DNA from 3 places in the Brachybacterium sp. AG952 genome. Region 1 is predicted to be linked to each of the others. Evidence: riboswitches for the same ligand, from Rfam matches in the RefSeq annotation. Region 1 holds a riboswitch; each other region holds the start of a gene.
What was found. Region 1 has a riboswitch for thiamine pyrophosphate ahead of DEU31_RS11640 (3-oxoacyl-ACP reductase). Riboswitches for the same ligand answer to the same signal wherever they lie in the genome.

Region 1 (7,065 bases):
CCGGTGAAGGCGAACGGGAAGATCCCGTCGGCCTTGATCTCGGCGCAGAGCGACATCAGCTCGTCCCAGGTGGTCGGCGCCTCCCAGCCCTTCTCCTCGAGGAGGGCGGCGTCGTGCCAGAGCGCCCAGGCGTACTGGACGGTGTTCAGCCCGACGAGGGTGCCGTCGACGGTGCCCGCCTCGCGCACGCCCGGGTTCAGGGACTCCTCCACGGTGATCTCGGAGTCGTCCCAGCTGGGCGCGGCCATGAGGTCCTCGAGCGAGGCGAGCTGGCCGTTCGCGGTCAGCGAGGTGATGTCCAGGGCGCCGGCGCCGGAGTTCTGGAAGAGGTCCGGGGGAGTGCCGTTCACGAACTGGGGCTGGAGGGTGCTGAGGTCCTCCGTGCGCACGATGTCGGCTTCGAGCTCGGGGTGCTTCTCCTCGAGCAGCTGCTCGGTGAGGTCGAGATACGGCACCCCGCCGCCGCCGTCGAAGACGAAGGCCTTCAGCTCGCCGCCGGCGACGCCGAAGGGGTTCTCGGGGCTGGTCTCCGCGGCCCCGGCGGAGCCGCCGTCGGAGCCGCCCGCGCCGGCGCCCGGAGCGCCGGAGGTCGCGCAGGCGGAGAGGCCGGCCGCGCCGAGCGCCCCGGCGAGGCCGAGCAGCGCGCGGCGCGTGGTGCCGGGGCCGGCGCTGCCCGGGGCGGCGGGAGCGGGGGTGGTGCGGTGCGTGGAGAGGGCGGAGAGGCGGGAGGAGCGGGAGGAGCGAGGGGTGGACACGACGGGCCTTTCGACGTCCGAGGGGTGACGACGACAGCGTGGCGGGCCGAGATGACGAGCCGGTGACCTCGAGATGAAAAGCAGCACCACGTTGTGTCGGCACGATGGTAACTATTTCCATCCGTCGTCGGAAGGGGTGCGCCCTCGTCGGTGCGCCCGCCCAGGAGGCGGACGTGCCGCAGCTCCACGAGCTGGGAGGCAGCTCGACGAGATCGGGAGCGCCCCGCGGCCGGCGGCGGGTACAGTCGGTGATCGACACGGGGTGCCCCGCCAGGGGCTGAGAGCACACCCGGAGAACCTGATCGAGTTCATGCTCGCGGAGGGATGTCGTCGATGCGCTGTGCGCTGTCGCCCTGCAGGCCACGGTCCTGCGGGCCAGGGCCGTGCTGGTCGCGGACCGGCACGCTGCCGCCGTGCACGCCGCCATCCCCTCTCCCGGTCCCCGTGTCGCCTCCCGCGCAGCGCCGCGCCCCGATGCGGCTCTGCTCCGACCGCGACACGTTCCTCCCGCTCGGCGGCGGGCGTGCTCGCCTGCCCTGAAAGGACCGCACGACCATGACCCCCTCCACCCCGACCACCCGCGCCTCCCGTACCGCCCCGCCGCTCTCGACGCAGGTCGTGCTCGTCACCGGGGGCGCCCGCGGCCTCGGCCGGGCCCTCACTGAGGCGTTCCTCCGCGAGGGCGCCCGGGTCGTCGTCGACCACCTCACCAGCGAGGCCGCCGCCCGGGAGATCGCCGACGCGCACCCCGGCCGGGCGATCGCCGTGCGCGCCGACGTGCGCGAGCGCGACCAGGTCGAGGCCCTGTTCGCCCGGGCCGAGGCCGAGTTCGGCGACCCCGTCGACACCGTCGTGAACAACGCCCTGGCCGGCTTCTCCTTCGACGGGGACGCCCGCGCGAAGGCGCACGAGATCGGCTACGAGGCCTTCGCGGGACAGTTCTCCGGCGCCGTGCAGGGCGCGCTGCACACGATCCAGTCCGCCCTGCCCGGCTTCGACCGCGCCGGCTCGGGACGCGTCGTCAACATCGGCACGAACCTCCTCCAGCATCCCGTCGTGCCCTACCACGACTACACCGCGGCGAAGGCGGCGCTGCTGGCCCTGACCCGCACCTTCGCCGCCGACCTCGGCCCCCGCGGCATCACGGTGAACATGGTCAGCGGCGGCCTGCTGCGCACCACCGACGCGAGCTCCGCGACCCCGGGGGCGGTGTTCGACGCGATCGCCGCGAGCACCCCGCTGCGCTCTGTGACCACGCCCGCCGAGCTCGCCGACGCCGTGCTCCTCCTCGCCTCGCCCTGGGCACGGGCGATCACCGGGCAGAACCTCGTCGTCGACGGCGGGCTGGTGATGGACTGATGTCCACCCACGGCCACGCCCATGCCTCCGTGACCGGCGCCGCCCGCCGCCCGGTGCGACTGAACCTGTTCGCCCATGCCTGCGGCCACCACTCCGCGGCCTGGCGTGCGCCCGGCTCCTCGGTGGAGCGCCTCGCGGACATCACGTACTGGGAGGAGCTCGCCCGGATCGCGGAGCGGGGCCGGCTCGATGCGGTCTTCCTCGCCGACGGCCAGTCGATCGGCACGGCCGGCGTCGAGCGCGGTCCCGCCTGGATGCTCGAACCGCTCACCGTGCTCACCGCGATGGCCCGCGCCACGGAGCGGGTCGGGCTGGTCACGACGGTCTCCAGCACCTTCTGGGACCCGTTCCACGCCGCCCGGCTGCTGGCGAGCCTGGACCACATCTCGCGCGGCCGGGCCGGGGTCAACGTCGTCACCTCGATGACCGATGAGGAGGCTCGCAACCACTCCATGACCGCCCTGCCGGGCCATGCGCAGCGCTACGCCACGGCGGGGGAGTTCCTCGAGGTGCTCCAGGGGCTGTGGGAGTCCTGGCCGATGGACAGCATCCTCGCCGAACCGGACGGCGCCTACGTCGACCCCGCTCTCCTGCGTCCGCCGCTGCATCGCGGGGAGGCCTTCGCCGTCGACGGGCCCTTGAACGTGCCGACCCCGCCGCAGGGCCGCCCGGTCCTCTTCCAGGCCGGTGCCTCGGAGCCCGGGCGCGCGCTCGCCGCCCGACACGCCGAGGGGATCTACGCCGTGGCCTGGGATCTCGCCTCCGCCCGCACCTATCGCGGCGACATCCGCTCCCGCGCTGCGGCGCTCGGACGCGACCCCGACGCCCTCGCCGTCATGCCGGGGCTGGTCCCCTACGTCGCCTCGACCGAGGAGGAGGCGCGACGCCGCAAGGCCGAGCTCGACGCCCTGCTGCCCGTGCAGGACTCGCTGCGCCAGCTCTCCTTCTTCGTCGGCCAGGACACGTCGGACTGGGAGCTTGACGCCCCGGTCCCGCCGCTGCCGCCGCTGGAGGAGTTCACCGGGCCGAAGGGCCGCTACGCCACGGTGCTGCGCATCCTCGAGATCGCCCGCCCGACCGTCCGCGAGCTGCTGGGGCTCCTCGCCGCCGGCGGCGGCCACGCGACCGTGATCGGCACCCCGGAGCAGGTGGCCGACGAGATCGAGCGCTGGGTCGACGCAGGAGCGGCCGACGGCTTCAACCTCATGCCTCCCACCCTGCCGGGCGGCATCGAGGAGTTCGTCGGCCAGGTGGTGCCGGTGCTCCAGCGGCGTGGGCGCTTCCGCTGCGAGTACGAGGGGACGACCCTGCGCGACCATCTCGGCCTGCCGCGGCCGCCGCAGGGAATCCCGGCGCCGACGGGGAGCTGACCGACGCTGGCGAGCGGCCGGTCGGACGGGACCGCTGAGGGAGGGGACGGGGCCTGTTCGCGGCGCCGGCCCCTCCCGCGGAAGGGGCGTCGCCCCGAGCCCTCAGAGCGAGCGCTCGGGCTCCGTCGCTCGGACCCGCCCCAGGATCGCGTCGACGAAGAGCTCCGTCACCTCCGGAGCGAGGTGCAGGTTGTAGGTCGGCTCGAACAGCTCCGCCTCGATCAGCACCCGCCCGTGCTCGGCCGAGTCGACCAGGTCGATCCGCCCGTACAGCGGCGTGCCGAGGCCGGTCACCTCGGCGACCGCCGCGAGCACCCGCTCGGCGAAGGCCTGCTCGTCGGCCGAGGCCTCGACGAGCTGGGGGTTCTCCTGGTACTGGCCGCCGCGCAGTCCGCCGCCGCGGGCGAGCAGCGCGCCCTTGGCGACCGCATGGGTGAAGCGGCCGTCGAGGGTGTAGACCGCCTTCTCCAGGCCCTCGGAAAGCTCGGGCACCTCGGGCTGCACCATGACGGTCCCGCCCGCGTCGAGGATCTGCCGGGCGAGGGCGAGCGCGGCGGGGTCCTCGCGCGCGAACAGGCCCGTGCGCTGGGAGCCGGCCCCGACGGCCGGCTTCACGACCACGTGAGCGGCCTGCGTCGGCGCCGCGAGCGCGTCGCGGACCGGGTCGAGCGTGCGGTGGTAGGTCGTCGGGATCACGGGGATCCCCGCGGCCTCGAGCTCGAGGAGATAGTGCTTGTCCATGTTCCAGCGGACCAGCTCCGGCTCGTTGAGCACGTGGGTCTGCGTCCCCGCAAGCTCGAGCCACGCCGCGAACTCGGCGGGGTGCTGGGCGTAGTCCCAGGGGCTGCGGAGCACGGCGAGGTCCCAGGAGGCCCAGTCGATCGACGCGTCGTGCCAGTCCAGCGAGGCCGCCTCGACGCCGCGGTCGCGGAGGGCGGCGACCAGCGGGGCGCAGTCGCGGTCGGGATCGGCGGAGGTGAAGGCGCCGGGGGAGGTGGTCACGATGCCGATGCGCGTCATGATTTCGAGGGTAGGGCGCAGGGCGGGAGGTCCGACGCCGCGTCCGCCCGTGGGGCGGGCGGGAGCGAGCGCCCCCGGCCGAGGAGGGCGCCGACGGTCCTGCCGCAGGGGAGGGGCGCGCCGAGGGAACGTCCTGCATCTGTATGCGACGCATGCAGCCACGGTGCCCCGATCACCACCCTGCGAATGTCTGACAATCGGCAATCGCGTGTGACCTGCAGTAGTTACTCGTTCGTTACCGGCTGCCTGGCAATCCCCTGAGGGTTGTGCGAGTATCTATGCGACTCCACGCGTGATCGAGGGCGGGGGAGCGGCCCGGGAGGGCCCACCCGTCCCCGCCGTCAGGGCGCGCCCCATGCGGCGCTGAGGCGAGGCCTCGCCCGGGCGAGATTCGACGCGATTCGCGACGGGGTCGATCGCCGGTCGGCCCCGCGAGGGGCCCCGTCTGGCCCGATGCGCCCTGCGGCGCGGGGGACCGGCCGCACGTGACCGGTCCACCGCGACGAGAGGAAGTCCATGCCGCCCGCTCCCTCAGGCGAGATCATCCAGCTCGGGATCATCGGGATCGCCCTGCTCCTGCTCCTGTTCTACGGGGGCACGATGTGGATGTCCGTGGCGATCTCCCGCAAGCAGGAGAACGCCGACGACTACATGACCGCCGGCAACCGCATCGGCTTCGGCGTCTCCGCCGCCTCCATGACCGCCACCTGGATCTGGGCGTCCTCGATGTACGCCTCGGTGACCGCCGGGTACACCTACGGCGTCTCCGGCCCCATCCACTACGGGCTCTGGGGCGCGCTGATGATCCTGTTCATCTATCCCTTCGGCAAGCGGATCCGGAAGGTCGCCCCGCGCGCCCACACCCTCGCCGAGGTGATGTACGCCCGCCACGGCCGCTCCTCGCAGGTGATGCTCGCCGGCTCCAACGTGCTCGGCTCGGTCATCTCGCTGACCTCGAACTTCATCGCCGGCGGCGCGATCATCGCGATGCTCTCCCCGCTCAGCTTCGGCGCGGGCATCCTCATCATCGCCGGCGGTGTGCTGCTGTACACCCTGTGGTCCGGCTTCCGCGCCTCCGTCCTGACCGACTTCGCGCAGGTCATGGCGATGCTCGGCGCGGCCGTCGTGATCATCCCGGCGGTGTTCTTCCTCGCCGGCGGCCCCTCGATGTTCGCCGAGGGGGTCGCGGCCGGGCACGTCACCCCGCAGCAGGAGAGCTTCTTCTCCTCCGACGCGTTCATGAACCAGGGCGCCCCCTACATCGCCGCGGTGCTCGCCTATGCGATCGGCAACCAGACCATCGCCCAGCGCCTCTTCGCCGTGCGCGAGGACCTCATCAAGCCCACCTTCGTCACCGCCACCGTCGGCTACGGCGCGACCGTGATCGGCGTGGGCATGCTCGGCGTGATGGCGCTGTACCTGGGCGTGGAGCCGATGGGCGGTGACGTGAACAACCTGATGCCGCAGATGGTCGGCACCTACCTGCCCGTCGCCCTGGTCGCGCTCGCCTTCGTCATGATCGTCGGCTCGCTGTCCTCCACCGCGGACTCCGACCTCGCGGCGCTGAGCTCGATCGTGATGACCGACTTCTACGGCCAGTCCGTCGGCCGGAAGAACGTCGACCCGAAGCTCATGCTGCTCATCGGCCGGATCACGATGATCGTCGCGACGGGTCTCGCGCTCTACTTCGCCACCGCGCGCTTCAACATCCTCGACCTGCTGGTGTTCGTCGGCGCGCTGTGGGGCTGCCTCGTGTTCCCGGTCATCGCCTCCTTCTACTGGAAGAAGGTCACCAACCGCGCCTTCACCCTCTCCGTGATCGCCGCGCTCGTGGTGTTCCTTCCGGTGCGCTTCGAGCTCCTCCCGCTCGAGGGCGTCTGGGCGCTGGTGGTCGAGCTGCTGGCGATCGTCGGCGTGGGCGTGGTGCTGGGGATCATGGCGTTCGGCTTCTTCGGGCTGCGCGCCGCGATCGTGATCGGCGCGACGGCGACCATCGCGGTGCTGCCCTTCGGGTTCGGATACCTGCGTGACTTCGAGACCCTCTCGGGATCGCTGGTCGCCTACGCCGTCTCGTTCCTGGTGTGCTGGGCGCTCAGCGTCCGCTCCTCGCAGGACTTCGACTTCTCGGTGATCAAGAAGGTCACCGGCGACTTCGACGAGGAGACGCCCGCCTCCGAGCTCGAGGGCCTCGCCGACGACGACCGCATGGCGGGTCGCGGCCCGGTCCGCTGACCCGGCGGCACCCTCACCTCCGGCGGCCCCGTGACGACGGGGCCGCCCCGACCACCGCTCCTGCCGGCCGTGCGCCGGCCCCGCTCCCCGAAGGAGAAACCATGACCGCTCTGCTGACCGCCTACGTGCTCATGTGGCCCGTGCTCGTGCTCGGGATCCTCATCACGATCGTCCGCGGCTTCGCGAAGGACGCGCGCGAGGCCCGCAAGGAGGGCCGCTCGATCATCTGAGACCCGGCGGCCGACGGCTCAGTTCCCGACGCCGCTGCTGCGGTAGGCCTCCTTGAGGATCCGCAGCGAGTCCATCGCCTCGGCGGGCCCGATCCAGAA
Region 2 (7,065 bases), on a different contig from region 1:
GACGGCCCGGTCGATGTCGGCGTCAGGGCGGGGGAGCACGCGCGGAGCGGCGAACTCGGGCAGCCACGGGTCGACGGGCGAATCCAGCGCGAGCACGCCGCGTTCGACGAGGCGCAGCGCCACGACGGCCTGGATCGCCTTGGTCATCGACTGGATGCGCACGATCGCGTCGGCCGGGAACGCCGGCGCGTCGGAGTCGCCCGGTCCGCGCGGGGAGAGCCGCCCGCGGGCGATGGGCTCGGGATCCCGCCCGTGGGAGATGATCCCGCCGGGCACGGTGCCCGCATCGATCGCGGACTCGAGCAGGCGGACGGCGGGCGAGGTCGGCAGAGACATGGACACAGAGTAGGGGTGCGGTCGACGGCGGGGACGGGACCGGCTGCACGGACCGGCCCGCCGCCTAGACTCGGACCATGACCACCTTCGAGGACTTCGTGCTGCTGGCACCGCGTGAGGTCCCGCTCGGCGGACCGCGCGGCATGACCGTGCACCGCACGCTGCCCGCCCGGCGCACCTCCCTCATCGGGGCCTGGTGCTTCGTGGACCACTTCGGTCCCGACGACGTCTCCGCGACCGACGGGATGCGCGTGGCCCGCCACCCGCACACCGGGCTCGCGACCGTGTCCTGGCTGTTCGACGGGGCGATCACGCACCGCGACTCGATCGGCAGCCACGCCCTGGTGCGGCCCGGCGACGTGGACCTCATGGTCGCCGGCTCCGGCATCACCCACTCGGAGTTCTCCGCGAACGACACCACCGTGCTCCACGGCGTCCAGCTCTGGTACGCCCTGCCGGACCGCACCCGCTTCCGCGAGCAGGAGTTCCTCGTCCACACCCCGACGGAGGTCGCGACCGGCACCGCCCGCGCCCGCGTGGGCCTCGGGACGCTGCACGGCGTGGACGGCGACGGGGACCTGCTCGAGGACACGAGCCCCGTCGTCACCGACACCGACCTCGGCATGGCCCAGCTCGAGCTGCGCGCCGGGAGCACGCTGCGGCTCGACCTCGACCCGGGACACGAGCACGGCGTGCTCGTGGACCGCGGCACCGCGCGGCTCACGACGGCCCGCGGGACGGGACCTGCGACGGGCGGGACGGGCGACGAGTCGTCGGCCCGGTCGCTGCGCGCCGATGTCGCGCCGCGCGAGCTGATGGTCCTGCCCGACGGTGTCGACCACCTCGAGATCGTGGTGACCGGCGACGAGGACCTGCGCTTGATACTGCTGTCCGGGGAGCCCCTGGGCGAGGACATCATCATGTGGTGGAACTTCGTGGGCCGCTCCCACGAGGAGATCGAGGCGTTCCGCGCCCGCTACCAGGCCGAGATCGGCGTCGAGCTCGCGCTCGAAGACGCGCCGATCGCGCCGATCGTCCGCGAGCGCGGGGGACTCGCCGAGGACGACGAGCAGTTCGGCCCCTTCGCCCCGCACACCCCCGCCGCGCTGCCCGCCCCGAGGCTGCCGGGCGGGCGCCTGCGCTCGCGGGGACGGCGGGGCATGCCCGCCTGAGACCGACGCGCGGGCCGCGCCCACGCCTCCGAGGAACGCCGCACGGCCCGCCGTGCACCCGACGTCCCTGCCCTCCATCCCACTGCACGAGAGATCTCATGACCAGCACCGCTGCCCAGCCCGAGCCGACCGACGAGCTCCCCGCCCCCGACCAGACCGAGCGGGTGATCCTGCGCGCCGCCCAGGAGCATGGCGAGATCGGCTGCCCCTGCGACATGCTCGTGATCGGGGATACGACCGGTGCGCTGACCGCCGAGACGCTCGAGCTCGTCGCCGACCACCCCGGCGCGCGGGTCCTGTCCTGGACCAGCTCCCGCGCGGAGACGGACGCGCTCGCCGCGCTGCTGCCCGGTCCGCTCGAGGCCGGGCGCCTCGTGCTGCCGACGGGCGCGGAGCCCGCCCCGCTCGAGGAATTCGCGGCCGGGGCCGAGGCGCATCTCGCGCTGGCCCGTCTGCCGAAGTCGCTCGCCGCGCTCGAGGATCTCGCCCGACGCCTCGCGGTCGTCGCGGCACGCAGCGGGCGGGACGACCTCACCCTCGTCGCCGGCGGCCGCGTCAAGCACATGACCCATTCCCAGAACGACACCCTCGCCGCCGTGTTCTCCGAGGTGCGCGGCTCGCGCGGACTGGGCAAGTCCCGCGCCCTCGTCGCCTCCGGGCCGCGCGCCGACGTCGACGCCGCGCAGCCCGCGACCGGTGAGGCGCGCGTCGCGGTGCGCGGGCAGGAGCAGGCGCTCGCGCTGCGCGGCCTCGGCGGCGTGTTCGGCGGGGCCCGGGCCGACGCCGGCTCCCTCCTGCTGCTCGAGGCGCTCGATCGAGCGGTCGTCGCTGGGGAGCTCGGGACGGGAGACGAGCGGTCCGCCGCCGCCGCGGAGGACGGAGCCGGGGAGAACGAGATGGCCCGCGCGGGCGGGGACGCCGGCGCCCTGCCCCTCGCGGTGGACCTCGGCTGCGGCAACGGCCTGCTCACCGCGTATCTCGCCGCCGCGCTGCCGGGGATGCGGGTGCTCGGCAGCGACGACGACGCCGATGCGGTCGCCTCGACCCGCGCGACCCTCGCCGCCTCCGGGCTGGACCGCGAAGGGGTGGAGGTGACCTGGGATGTCTCACTCTCCCGGTGCGAGGAGGCCGGCGCCGACCTGGTGCTGCTGAACCCGCCCTTCCACGACGGCACCGTGGTCGACGCGACGCTCGTCCAGGGCCTCCTCGACGCCGCGGCCCGCGTGCTGCGTCCCGGCGGGCAGCTGTGGTTCGTGCACAACTCCCATCTGCGCTACCGGCCGGAGGTCGAGGCTCGCTTCGGTGCCGTCCGCCAGCGCGCCCGCGACCGCCGCTTCACGGTGCTGAGCGCGGTCAGGGCCTGACGGCGCCGACGGCTCCCCGGGGAGGACGGCCCTCCCCGGGGAGGACGGCCAGGGACGACGAGAAGGGCGGGACCATGAGGTCCCGCCCTTCCGGTGTCGTGCGTCGGCCCGAGGCCGATGCCGTGATGTCGCCGCTCAGGCCACCATGCTGCGCAGCACCGAGCTGAACATGGTCAGTCCGTCGGTGCCGGTGCGGGTGCCCGCGCCGGGCTCGTCGGGCCCGAAGCCGGGCTCGACCGCGTGCTCGGGGTGCGGCATGAGGCCCACGACGTTGCCCGCGGCGTTGGTGACGCCCGCGATGTCGTGGCGGGAGCCGTTGGGGTTCTGCTCGAAGCCGGCCGGGCCGTGGGTGGCGCCGGCGGCGTAGCGGAAGACCACACGGCCCTCGTCCTCGAGCTGGGCCAGGGTGCGCTCGTCGGCCACGTACTGGCCGTCCTGGTTCTTCAGCGGGACCCGGATGACCTGGCCGGCCTCGTAGCCGGAGGTCCAGGCGGTGCGGTTGTTCTCCACGGCCAGCGGCTGGTCGCGGCAGATGAACGCACGGTGCGCGTTCTTGATCATCGCGCCGGGCAGCAGGTGCGTCTCGCAGAGGATCTGGAAGCCGTTGCAGATGCCGAGGACGGGCATGCCGCCGTTCGCGGCGTCGACCACCTTGTCCATCACGGGGGCGAAGCGGCTGATCGCCCCTGCGCGCAGGTAGTCGCCGTAGGAGAAGCCGCCGGGCAGCACGACCGCGTCGACCTCGTGCAGCGAGTCGTCGCCGTGCCACAGCGCGACCGGCTCGGCGCCGCCGAGCCGCACGGCGCGCAGCGCGTCGCGGTCGTCGAGCGTGCCGGGGAAGGTCACCACACCGATGCGCATCAGGCGTCCTCGACCTCGAGGGCGACGACGTCCTCGATCACCGGGTTCGACAGCAGGGTCTCGGCGGCCTCGCGCAGGGAGGCGAGCACCTCGTCGGTGACCTCGCCCTCGACCTCGAGCTCGAACCGCTTGCCCTGGCGCACCGAGGCGATGCCCTCGAAGCCCAGGCGGGGCAGCGCGGCGGCGACCGCCTTGCCCTGCGGGTCGAGGATCTCCGGCTTCGGCATGACGTGGACCACGACACGTGGCATGGGGGCACTCCTGAGGGGACGTGTGGCGCGCGCGGCGGCGTGCCGGGGGCTGGTGCTCGGGCGCGGCCCGAGGGCCCCATCGTACCGAGGAACGCGGCCGTGCCGACGGGGCGCCCACGGCGGTGTCCTCCCGCGCGGACGCCCCCGCCGCCCTGGCACGTCCCGGCCGACGGGGACTAGGTTCGAGGCACGCGACCTCGACCCCCGGGAGGACCCGATGAAGATCCGCCACCTCGTCCATTCCTGCCTGCTCGTGGAGACCGCCGGGCGACGCCTGCTCGTGGATCCGGGCGGCTTCAGCGCCGACGCGGTGCGGGGCCTGGGCGCCGAGGAGCTCGCGAGCCTCGACGCCGTGGTGATCACCCATCAGCACCCCGACCACGTCGACCCCGCGCTGCTGGGCGAGGTGCTCGCCGCCGCGTCCGACGCCGAGGTGATCGCCGAGCCGGAGACCGCCCGGATGCTCACCGCCGCCGATGCCTCCGACGGCGGCGGCGCCGGCGAGGGGAGCGACGGGCCCCTCGTCGCGCAGGAGCGGGTGATCCCGCTCGCGGCCGGGGAGGCGCACCGCTTCGCGCCCGTCGGCGACCACCTGTCCTTGCGGCTCGAGGCCGTCGGCGGACGCCATGCGATCATCCACCCCGACATCCCGCGGATCGGGAACTGCGGGATCGTCCTGTCCGCCGGGGACGGGCCGCGGCTCGGCATCACCGGGGACTCCCTCGAGCCGGTCCCCGAGTTCCACGGCATCGACGTCCTCGCCTTCGCCGTCACGGCGCCCTGGTCGAAGATGTCCGAGACCATCGAGTTCCTCCGCGCCGTCGGCCCGCGCCTCGCCCTGCCCGTCCACGACGCGGTCGCGAGCGACCTCGGACGACCGATCTACCTGCGCCAGGCCACGAACCTCGCCCCCGAGGGCACCGAGGTGCGGGACTGGCCGGAGGACGGCGTCGTCGAGGTCGCCCGGAGCTGACGGCGACATGTCGCACCGGACCGAGGGAGAGCGCCGCATCGACGAGGCGCTCGCGGCGAACGACCGGCGACGGTTCCTCCCCGAGGAGCTGCGGGGGCTCGCCGGCGAGGACCGGCCCCTGCCGATCGGTCACGGCCAGACGAACTCCCAGCCCACGACGGTGCGGAACATGCTCGCCCTGCTCGACGTGCGACCGGGGCAGCGAGTGCTCGACCTCGGCGCGGGATCGGGATGGACGACGGCGCTGCTCGCCCGGCTGTGCGGACCGGAGGGGAGGGTGATCGGCGTCGAGCGGCGCGCCGAGCTGATCAGCCCGGCCCGGGCCGCGCTCGCCGGGACAGCGGACGCGGGGACGGCGAGTGCCGAGATCCGACTCGCGCACCCCGGCGTGCTCGGCGCGCCGGAGGGCGCGCCGTACGACCGGATCCTCGTCTCCGCGCAGGCCGACGCCGTGCCGCGGAGCCTGATCGCGCAGCTCGCGGACGGCGGCGTGATGGTGATCCCCGTGCGCGAGCGGATGCTGCGCCTGGAGCGCCGCGGCGAGGAGGTCGCCGCGAGCGAGCACGGCGCCTACGTCTTCGTCCCCCTCGTCGAGGACCCGCCGACGACCCGCTGAACGCAGCGCCGGACACGAGGAGCGTGCGCCGGACCGGACCGGTAGGGTGCGGGGCGTGCACGGGAGTCCGGTAGGCCGGGCTGAGAGGGAGTACTCGAACTCCGACCGTAGAACCTGATCCGGATCATGCCGGCGCAGGGAGCTCCGCCGAGCGATCGTCGCCGCGCGCCCGTGCCCGTACGAAAGGCATGGACCGTGACCTCATCGCCCACCGCCCCCACCGCGCCCGCCCCCTCCGGCGGCCCGACCGCGACCCCGCTCGGCTTCGGGGTCGGGGCCCGAGTCACCGCCGCTGTGATGAGCGAGGACTACGCCCGGATCCTCACCGATGCGCTCTCCCGGCTGGACCTCACCGGCCTCGTGCACGAGACCGGGGACGTCTCGACCTATCTCGGCGGCCACGAGGCCCACCTCCAGCGCGTCCTGATCGACCTGGCCGAGGCGCTCGCCCGCACCGGCCATCACGCGACGCTCACCGTGCTCCTCTCGCGCGGCTGCCCCGGCGAGGTGGCCTGCGAGCTGCCCGGCGGCGCGGGCCCCCGCGCGACCGAGGTGCCGCAGCCGCGGAGCACCGGACGCTTCGCGAGCGCCGAGTGGGCGCTGTACCCGCTGGCCGACGAGGTCGCCGTCGACGGCACCGCCCCCGACCACATGCGCGACATCCACGCCGCGATCGACCATGCGAAGGACCTCGGCACCTTCCGCGGCTCCGAGCACTTCGTCACCCGGCTCGAGGGCGACGCCGGCGACGTGATCGCGACCGCGCTCGCCGGCTGGCTGCTCGTCGGCCGCGGCGTCCAGCACGTCACCAGCCACCTCACCCTCTCGCTGAACAGCCCCTCGCACGAGGGGCGGGAGCTCGCGGCGAGCGCCGACGCTCCGGGCGCCGGCGACGAGGGCCAGGAGGCCTCGCGATGACCGAGGAGCACGGCACCGCCGCGCCCGCGCACGAGTCCGCCGCTCCCGACGCCGCGCCCGCCGACGCCGGCGCGACCGCCCCTGCCGGCACGTCCCGTCGCCGCACCCCGCTGAGCCTGCGCGAGCTCGTGCTCGTGGTGGTGCTCGGCGTCGTGTTCGGCTTCCTGTACTGGGTGTTCGTGCAAGCCTGGAACGGCCTGGCGATCGCGATGGGCCCGGCCGGGGACCTCGCCCAGCACCTCGTGTTCGGCTCCTGGCTGCTGGTGGCGCCGGTCGCGATCGCGATCCTGCGCCGACCGGGTGTGGGGATCCTCGCCGAGATGCTCGCCGCGGTCATCGAGGTGGTCTTCCTCGGCAGCCCCGTCGGCCCCCTGCTGCTGCTCTCCGCGGCGCTGCAGGGGATCGGCTCCGAGCTGCCCTTCGCCCTGACCCGCTACCGCCGCTTCGGCTGGGGCGTGTTCGCCGCCTCCGGTGCGCTCGGCGCGGGGCTGGTGTTCTTCTGGACCGCGTACCGGATGGGCTGGTACGGCCAGGACCTGCTCGCGCTCCGGCTCGGCGTTCAGGTGCTGTCCGG
Region 3 (7,065 bases), on a different contig from region 1:
CGGCCTCGGCGACGGCGAGGACGAGCTCGAGCAGCTCCCGCGTGCTCGCCTCCTTCGCCCGCACCTGCACGACCCCGGCCCCGGCCGCCGCGGCCTCGGCGGCGACCTCGACGGTGCGCGGCCCGGTGCCGGAGGTGACGAGATAGCAGCGCAGGTCCAGCGGAGAGGAGGGGGCGGTCATGGGCGTCGTCCGATCTCGTCGAGGGCGTCGAGCAGGTGCATGCGGAAGCTGCCGGGTCCGGTCGCGCACGATGCGGCGCGCTCCCCGGCCAGGGCCATCCAGGTGGTCGCGGCGAGCGCGGCCTCGAAGGGATCCTCCCAGACGGCTGTGCAGGCGGCGGTCAGCGCCCCCAGCAGGCAGCCCGTCCCGGTCACGCGCGGCAACAGCGCGGAGCCGCGGGCGAGGCGGGCCTCGCGGCTCGCATCCAGCACCAGGTCCACCGCGCCGGAGACGGCGACGGCCCCGCCGGTGAGGCGGGCGACCTCGGCGGCGGCGCCGGCGGCGGACTCCGCGGCGGCGGTCGAGTCCGCGCCCCGCCCGCCTCCCGCCTCGCCCACCAGGGCCAAGACTTCGGAGGCGTTGCCACGCACCGCCGTCGGCCGCTGTTCGATCAGCCGCCGCGCGAGCGGGGTGCGGACCGGGGCGATCCCGATCGCCGTAGGGTCCAGCACCCAGGGCCGCTGCTGCTCGCGCGCGACTGCGACGGTGGCGGGGATGCCGTCCATCGCGTCGGTCGAGAGGGTGCCGAGGTTGATCAGCAGCGCGTCCGCGACGGTCGTGACGACGGGCGCCTCGACGACGGTCTCGGTCATCATCGGCCGCGCCCCGGCGGCGAGCAGCCCGTCGGCCACCAGCTGCATCGACACGGTCGCGGTGAGGCAGTGGACCAGCGGCGCCGCCTCCCGCACCGCCGCCAGGACGGGCAGGGCGCGGGCGAGATCGGGGTCGTCGGCGGGGCTCATCGCGTGCTCCGCTCGGCGACCGTGTCGAGGTTCGCGTCGATATCGTGCGGGGAGAGCCGCGGGCCGAGCAGCGCCCCGACCACCACGAGCAGCCCGCCGAGCGCGACCATCCCCATCACGGTGGTGTGCCGGCCGAGCAGCGGCTCGAGCGCCGGCACGTAGAACGGGTACAGCGCCGGCAGCACGAGGGAGAGGCTGTAGGCGGAGCCGTAGCCGGTCGAGCGGATCGCGGTGGGGAACCGCTCGGAGAGATAGGCGGCGATCGGACCGTAGGCGGAGACCGTCGCGACCTGCAGCAGCGCGGCGAGCAGCGCCGCGACGGCGAGGGTCGGCGCGGTGACCGCCGCCCACCACAGCACCGGGCCGAGGATCCCCGCGACCGCGCCCCACACCACCAGCAGTCGACGCCTCCCGACGAGGCTCGAGAGGTGCCCCGCGAGCGCCATCACCAGCGCCTGCGCGATCGAGGCCGCGCCCATCACCAGCGGCACCGCCTCCGGGGTGATCGGCGAGTCGGTGGACAGCCGCGCCGTCAGCAGCAGCACGGTCGAGTCGGTGAGCAGCCACAGCCCCGTCATCAGCACGAACGCCGCCCAGAACGCGGACGCCCAGCGTCCGGTGAGCAGGCTGCGGAGGCCCGGGCGGGGAGAGGCGGGGGCGGCCGACGGGGTCCGCCTCGCCTGCGGCGCATCGACCACGTGCCGCCGGTAGTAGAGCATCATCCCGATCGACAGCGCCGCGCCCGCGACGAACAGCGCTCGCCAGCCCCAGGCCGCGTACTGCTCCGGCCCGAGGGCCGCCAGCAGCGCCGCGACGGCGAAGGCGATCGTGGCCTGCGCCCACGGCGCCATCGAGAGGATCAGACCGCTCATCAGCCCGCGCCGCCGCGGCCTCGACCACTCCATCGCCAGCGGGATCGCGGCCGAGTACTCGCCGGCCACGAAGATCCCGCCGAGGAAGCGCAGCGCCAGGATCAGCGCGACCGTGCCCGGGCCGAGCATCTGATGGGTGGGGACGAGCGCGATCGCGAGCACGCACGCCGCGGTGCCCGCGATCGCGAGACGGGTGGTGCGGGTGCGTCCCATGCGGTCCGCGATCCGTCCGAACACCACCCCGCCGACGGGCCGACCCAGCAGCATCGCGACGATGATCAGCGCCGCCGCCGACGCGGTCGCCGACGGGCCCGCGATCACGAGCATCGCCGGGGCCAGCGCCGTGACCGGCAGGAACACGTGGATGTTGTCGATGAAGTTCCCGACCACGCCGGCGCGCAGCGCGGCCCGACCCTCGGGCGGCAGGGCGCGGGTGCCGGTCGCGGCGATCGAGGCGGCGGTCATCGGGTCGCCCCCGCGAGGGCCGGAGCCGGGGAGACGGCGGCGGCGTCCACACGTCGTGCCTGCTCGAAGAACTCCAGCTCGTGACGGCAGGCGCGGAGGAAGGCGCGGGCCGCCTCCGCCCGCACGGCGGGATCGGCGGCCTCGAGCTCGCGCTCGACGACGCCGAGCGCCCCGCGCACCCCCTCCACGAAGGTGGGGTCGCGGTAGGTCAGGAGCCACCCCGCGTAGGGGTGCTCGTCCGGGACCTCGGGCAGGCTCGCCCCGACCTGCGCGTACAGCCAGAAGCAGGGCAGCGCCGCGGCCGCTCCGACGGCCGTCGGGTCGCCGAGCGCCCGGGCGAGCAGGAAGTCGGTGTACGCGCTGGTCACCGGGCTGACGGCCACCTCTGCCGCGTCGGGGCGGGCCGCGAGCCAGGCGCGGTGCAGCTCGAGCTCGGTGTCCACGCAGTGCCGGGAGGAGTCCGACCAGAACTCCCGCGCGGCAGGGCCCTCCGAGGTCGCGGCGAGGGTCGCGAGGGCGCGGGAGTAGCGCTGCAGGTAGTGAGCGTCCTGCGCGAGATAGAAGGAGAACTGCCCCTCGGGCAGGCTCCCGTCCTCGAGCGCCGCCACGAAGCCGGAGCCCTCGATCGCGCCGGCGAGCGGCGCCCCGGCCGCCCACAGCGCCTCGGTCCACGGGCCGACGGGCGGGACCGAGGCGGCAGGACCCGTCGGGGCGTCGGCCGTCGCTCGGGCGGCGAGCTGGGCCGGCTGCTCCCACCGGTCCGGCACCGCGCCGCCGGCGACCCACGGCGCGGCCGATCCCGCCGCCGCGAGCCGCCGTGCCCGGTGGGCGTGGTCGACGGGGCCGTTCCCGCTCCCGACCTGCAGCTCTGCGCCGTGCAGGATCGCCTCGTGGAGCCAGTCGGTGACCCAGGCGAGGGCCGTGGCCGGGTCCTCACCGGCGCCGAGCCGGGTCGCGAGCGCGGCCGCGAGGGAGCAGCCGGTGCCGTGCGTGCTCGTCGTGTCCACCCGCGTCGAGTGCACGGGGTGGCGGGTACCGTCGGTCCCGATCCAGGTGTTGGTGACCTCGCGGCTGTCGAGGTGCCCGGTCTTCACCACGACCGCGACGCCGGTCGCCTCCGACCAGCGGGCGGCCTGGGCGAGGGCCTCGTCCTCGTCGTGCGCGCGGGGCTCGCCGGTGAGGACGGCGAGCTCGTCGATGTTCGGGGTGACCACGGTGGCGAGGGAGCAGAAGCGGATCATCGCCTGCTCCGCCTCGGGCTCCAGCAGCCTGTCGCCGCTGGTCGCGACCATCACCGGGTCGACGACGAGCACCCGCGGCGGGTGCGCGGAGAGCCAGGTCCGGACGGCCTCGATGATCTCGGCGGTGCCGAGCATGCCGGTCTTGACCGCCTCGAGCTCGACGTCGTCGGAGACCGCGCGGAGCTGCGCGGCGAGGAACTGCGCGGGAGGGACGTGGATGTCGCTCACGCCGTGGGTGTTCTGTGCGACGACCGCGGTGACCGCCGCCATGCCGAAGCCGCCCGCGGCGGTGATCGACTTGAGGTCCGCCGCGGTGCCGGCGCCGCCCGTCGGGTCGGTGCCCGCGATCGAGAGCACTCGCGGGGCCGACGGCGCGGGGCGGTCGGATACCGGATGGCCCGTTGCGGGATGGCCGGACGCGGGCCGGCGGGTAGCGGGCCGATCGGGCGCGGCGGCGCGGGGGAGGGCAGCGGGAAAGAGGGTGCAAGGATCCGAGCTCATGCGGACATCCCTTCGCTAGTACGAACTAGATCAGGTTCCACGGGTGTGATCTCAGCGCCTCGGGCGCACCCCGTGTCCAGCAGCCGAGTGTAGGCCAGGCGGCGGCGGAGGGGCCGGGATGTCCGGGGTCGATGCCCCTCTACCGCAGGGGTCCGACAGGCGAGGCGGCCCCTCGGAAATCTGTGGATGGCATTGTGGAAAACGAGGAGCTGTGGAGGAAAGGTGTGGATCGAGAGCCGCATTGCGCTCGAGATCCGCCACTCGATCAGAAAGTTATCCACATATTCTCTGTGGGCCTTTCTTCTGTCGGTGTCGGTCCCTAGTCTGAAGGAGTCGGATCGAGAAGGGCGGTGCATCGACGCATCGCCGACGCGGACGGGGAGGAGGGGCCGATGGGCATCACGCAGCCGGAGCATTCGCCGGGCGATGAGATCGCCGACGGCGCACGCGACGCGGTGCGTTCCGGGCGGTCGGATGCCGCCGCCCCAGATACCTCCGCGTGGGAGGTCTCCCTGCCCTCGGTTCCCGCTTCGTCGCCGGTGGTGACGGCATCGCCGTCGGCTCCTGCCGCCACCTCCCCGGACCCCGTCGACGATGCCCTGATCGCGTCGCTTCCTGCACGTTTCCGCCGGGTCGGCGCACGCCAGGCTCGTACTCGTGATGCGCTGCCCGATCTCGGCGGCTGCGCCGACGACCCCGCCCTCAGCGAGGCCGCGCAGCGCGTGTGGGATGCGGAGCGCGCCACTGCCCTCGCGCTCGCTGCGCAGTACCGCGCCCTCGCCGCCCTGCACGAGTTCGAGGGCGAGTACGAGGACGCCTGCGAGCTCGACGAGGTCGAGACGCTCCGCGCCGCACTCGGCCTCCGGGTCACTCGCAGTGCCGCGAGCTGGCGACTGCGCGACGCATACCAGGCCGTGAACCATTTCCCGCGCACCCTCGAGAACCTCGAATCCGGGAGCATGCCGTCGGCCTGGTTCCAGAAGATGCTGAAGACCTCGCAGAAGATCTCCGAATCGTCCAGGAGAGATCTCGATGTCGTGATCTCGACATGGTCCACGGATATCAGTCCGGAACGATTCTTCACGCTCCTGCGCGCCCTCATCGAGCATCTCGCCGAGCGCGAGAGCCGTCCCGATCCCGTCGCTGCGCTCGAGCGCACCGTCGAGCTGCTTCCCGGCGCGGAGGCCGGCACCGGGACCCTGAGGATCACGGGCCCGATCCCCGAGATCCTCGCCCGGTGGAAGTCAGTCGACGAGTCCGCCCGCGCCGTCCAGGCGGCGCAGCGCGCGGCGCTCCGCGACGGCACGCCGATCCCGCACGACCCCGACGGCGTCGTCCGCGAGACCGGACGGGCCCTCCCGCTGACCCGGCTGCGCTACGCCCTGCTCGACACCGCCGAACTCGACGTCGACGGGGTCGCCGTCCCCGCCGAGCGGTTCCGCCTCAACGTCACCGTGCCCGTGCTGACCCTGCTCGGCGCCTCCGACCAGCCCGGCATGCTCGACGGCGTCACCCCGCTGCCGCCCTCGATGGCGCGTTCCCTCGCCGGCAGCTGCACCGTCTGGCACCGCGTCCTCACCAGCGCGAGCAGCGGCGCCTTCCTCCCGCTCCCGGCCGACCGCGTCACCCCCACCCCCGCGATGCTCGAGCACCTCCGGCTCCGCAACGGGCAGTGCGCCGTCCCCGGATGCACGCGCCCCACCTCCTGGGCCTCCGAGTGCGACCACATCGAGGAGTGCCTGCGCGGCACCCCGGGCGAGGGCGGCGCCACCGAGGTCGAGAACCTGCACCTCCTGTGCTGGCAGCACCACCTCGACAAGACGAGCGGCCTGCTGGACCCCACCCGGCTCCCCACGCAGGCAGGCAGGCCCGGCCGCACCCGCTGGACGATCGGCCGCCACGGCGACGCCGTCACCGTCCTCGACGACCTCGACCACGCCAGCCTCGAGATGGTCGAGCTGCTCACCGCCGCCTGGACCGGATTCCTGCGCGGCACCCACGCCGGCAGCCCCGCGACCAGCCCGAACAGCCCACCGGAGCATCCCGCTGACCGGCGTGTGCTCACCACGCCGGTGGTCGAGGAACCGACTATGCAGACCCAGGCTCCGCCCGGGCCACCGCCGACCGCGACGCCCTCGCGCGGCGAGACTCCGACACCCCCTGCCCAGCTCCCGGAGCCTCCGCCGGAGGGATGGGGCGACCACGGTCCGCCGCCCTTCTGATGCCGCGCGCCCGTCCCTCGTCCGTCGCACCCCACCCCTAGGCTCGATGACATGAAGATCCTGCACACCTCGGACTGGCACCTGGGCCGCACCCTGCACAAGGTCGACCTGCACGAGCACCAGGCCGCCTTCCTCGACTGGCTCGTCGACCTCGTCGAGGCCGAGGGGGTGGACGTCGTGGTGATCCCCGGCGACGTCTACGACCGCGCCGTGCCCGCGGTGAGCAGCGTGACCCTCCTGGACCGGGCCCTCGCCCGCCTCGCCGACACCGGCGCGACCGTGGTGCTGACCAGCGGGAACCACGACTCCCCGGAGCGGCTCGGCTTCGGCCGCTCCCTGATGCGCGCCGGCATCCACCTGCTCACCGACCTGCCCGGGATCGAGCATCCCGTCTCCGTCGAGGACGAGCACGGCGAGGTGCTGTTCTTCGGCCTGCCCTATCTCGAGCCGGACCGCGCTCGCACCGAGCTCGCTCGCGAGGGCGAGGAGCCGCTGCCCCGCAGCCACGAGGCCGTCACCCGCGTGGCCCTGGACCGGGTGCGGGAGCACGCCGCGGCCCGGCCCGGTGCCCGCACCGTCGTCCTCGCCCACACCTTCGTCACCGGCGGCGAGGCCAGCGATTCCGAGCGCGACCTCTCCGTCGGCGGCGTCGACTCCGTCCCCGCCGGGGTGCTCGGCGGCATCGACTACCTCGCCCTCGGCCACCTCCACGGCTGCCAGGACCTCACCCGCAGCGTCGGCGCCCCCGCCTGGTACTCCGGCTCCCCGCTCGCCTTCTCCTTCTCCGAGCGCAGCCACCGC

Region 2: linked by a shared signal. The riboswitch ahead of DEU31_RS04605 (YkoF family thiamine/hydroxymethylpyrimidine-binding protein) and the one ahead of DEU31_RS11640 (3-oxoacyl-ACP reductase) in region 1 are both predicted to bind thiamine pyrophosphate.
Region 3: linked by a shared signal. The riboswitch ahead of DEU31_RS02650 (bifunctional hydroxymethylpyrimidine kinase/phosphomethylpyrimidine kinase) and the one ahead of DEU31_RS11640 (3-oxoacyl-ACP reductase) in region 1 are both predicted to bind thiamine pyrophosphate.

Annotation. Positions count from the first base shown of each region.
Region 1 covers NZ_SNXV01000004.1:277,394-284,458, reverse strand. Annotated here, with positions in the region: gene ngcE (N-acetylglucosamine/diacetylchitobiose ABC transporter substrate-binding protein) at 1-755, opposite strand, end outside; TPP riboswitch at 1,004-1,097, shown strand; gene DEU31_RS11640 (3-oxoacyl-ACP reductase) at 1,311-2,114, shown strand; gene DEU31_RS11635 (LLM class flavin-dependent oxidoreductase) at 2,114-3,484, shown strand; gene DEU31_RS11630 (hypothetical protein) at 3,587-4,504, opposite strand; gene DEU31_RS11625 (sodium:solute symporter family protein) at 5,021-6,736, shown strand; gene DEU31_RS17195 (putative transporter small subunit) at 6,838-6,966, shown strand; gene DEU31_RS11615 (Gfo/Idh/MocA family oxidoreductase) at 6,985-7,065, opposite strand, start outside.
Region 2 covers NZ_SNXV01000001.1:1,031,004-1,038,068, forward strand. Annotated here, with positions in the region: gene DEU31_RS04570 (serine hydrolase domain-containing protein) at 1-336, opposite strand, end outside; gene DEU31_RS04575 (pirin family protein) at 414-1,508, shown strand; gene DEU31_RS04580 (methyltransferase) at 1,607-2,872, shown strand; gene purQ (phosphoribosylformylglycinamidine synthase subunit PurQ) at 3,008-3,733, opposite strand; gene purS (phosphoribosylformylglycinamidine synthase subunit PurS) at 3,733-3,984, opposite strand; gene DEU31_RS04595 (MBL fold metallo-hydrolase) at 4,202-4,957, shown strand; gene DEU31_RS04600 (methyltransferase domain-containing protein) at 4,965-5,573, shown strand; TPP riboswitch at 5,623-5,731, shown strand; gene DEU31_RS04605 (YkoF family thiamine/hydroxymethylpyrimidine-binding protein) at 5,769-6,491, shown strand; gene DEU31_RS04610 (ECF transporter S component) at 6,488-7,065, shown strand, end outside.
Region 3 covers NZ_SNXV01000001.1:603,887-610,951, forward strand. Annotated here, with positions in the region: gene DEU31_RS02635 (thiamine phosphate synthase) at 1-181, opposite strand, end outside; gene thiM (hydroxyethylthiazole kinase) at 178-963, opposite strand; gene DEU31_RS02645 (MFS transporter) at 960-2,300, opposite strand; gene DEU31_RS02650 (bifunctional hydroxymethylpyrimidine kinase/phosphomethylpyrimidine kinase) at 2,297-4,042, opposite strand; TPP riboswitch at 4,033-4,125, opposite strand; gene DEU31_RS02655 (HNH endonuclease signature motif containing protein) at 4,585-6,264, shown strand; gene DEU31_RS02660 (exonuclease SbcCD subunit D) at 6,316-7,065, shown strand, end outside.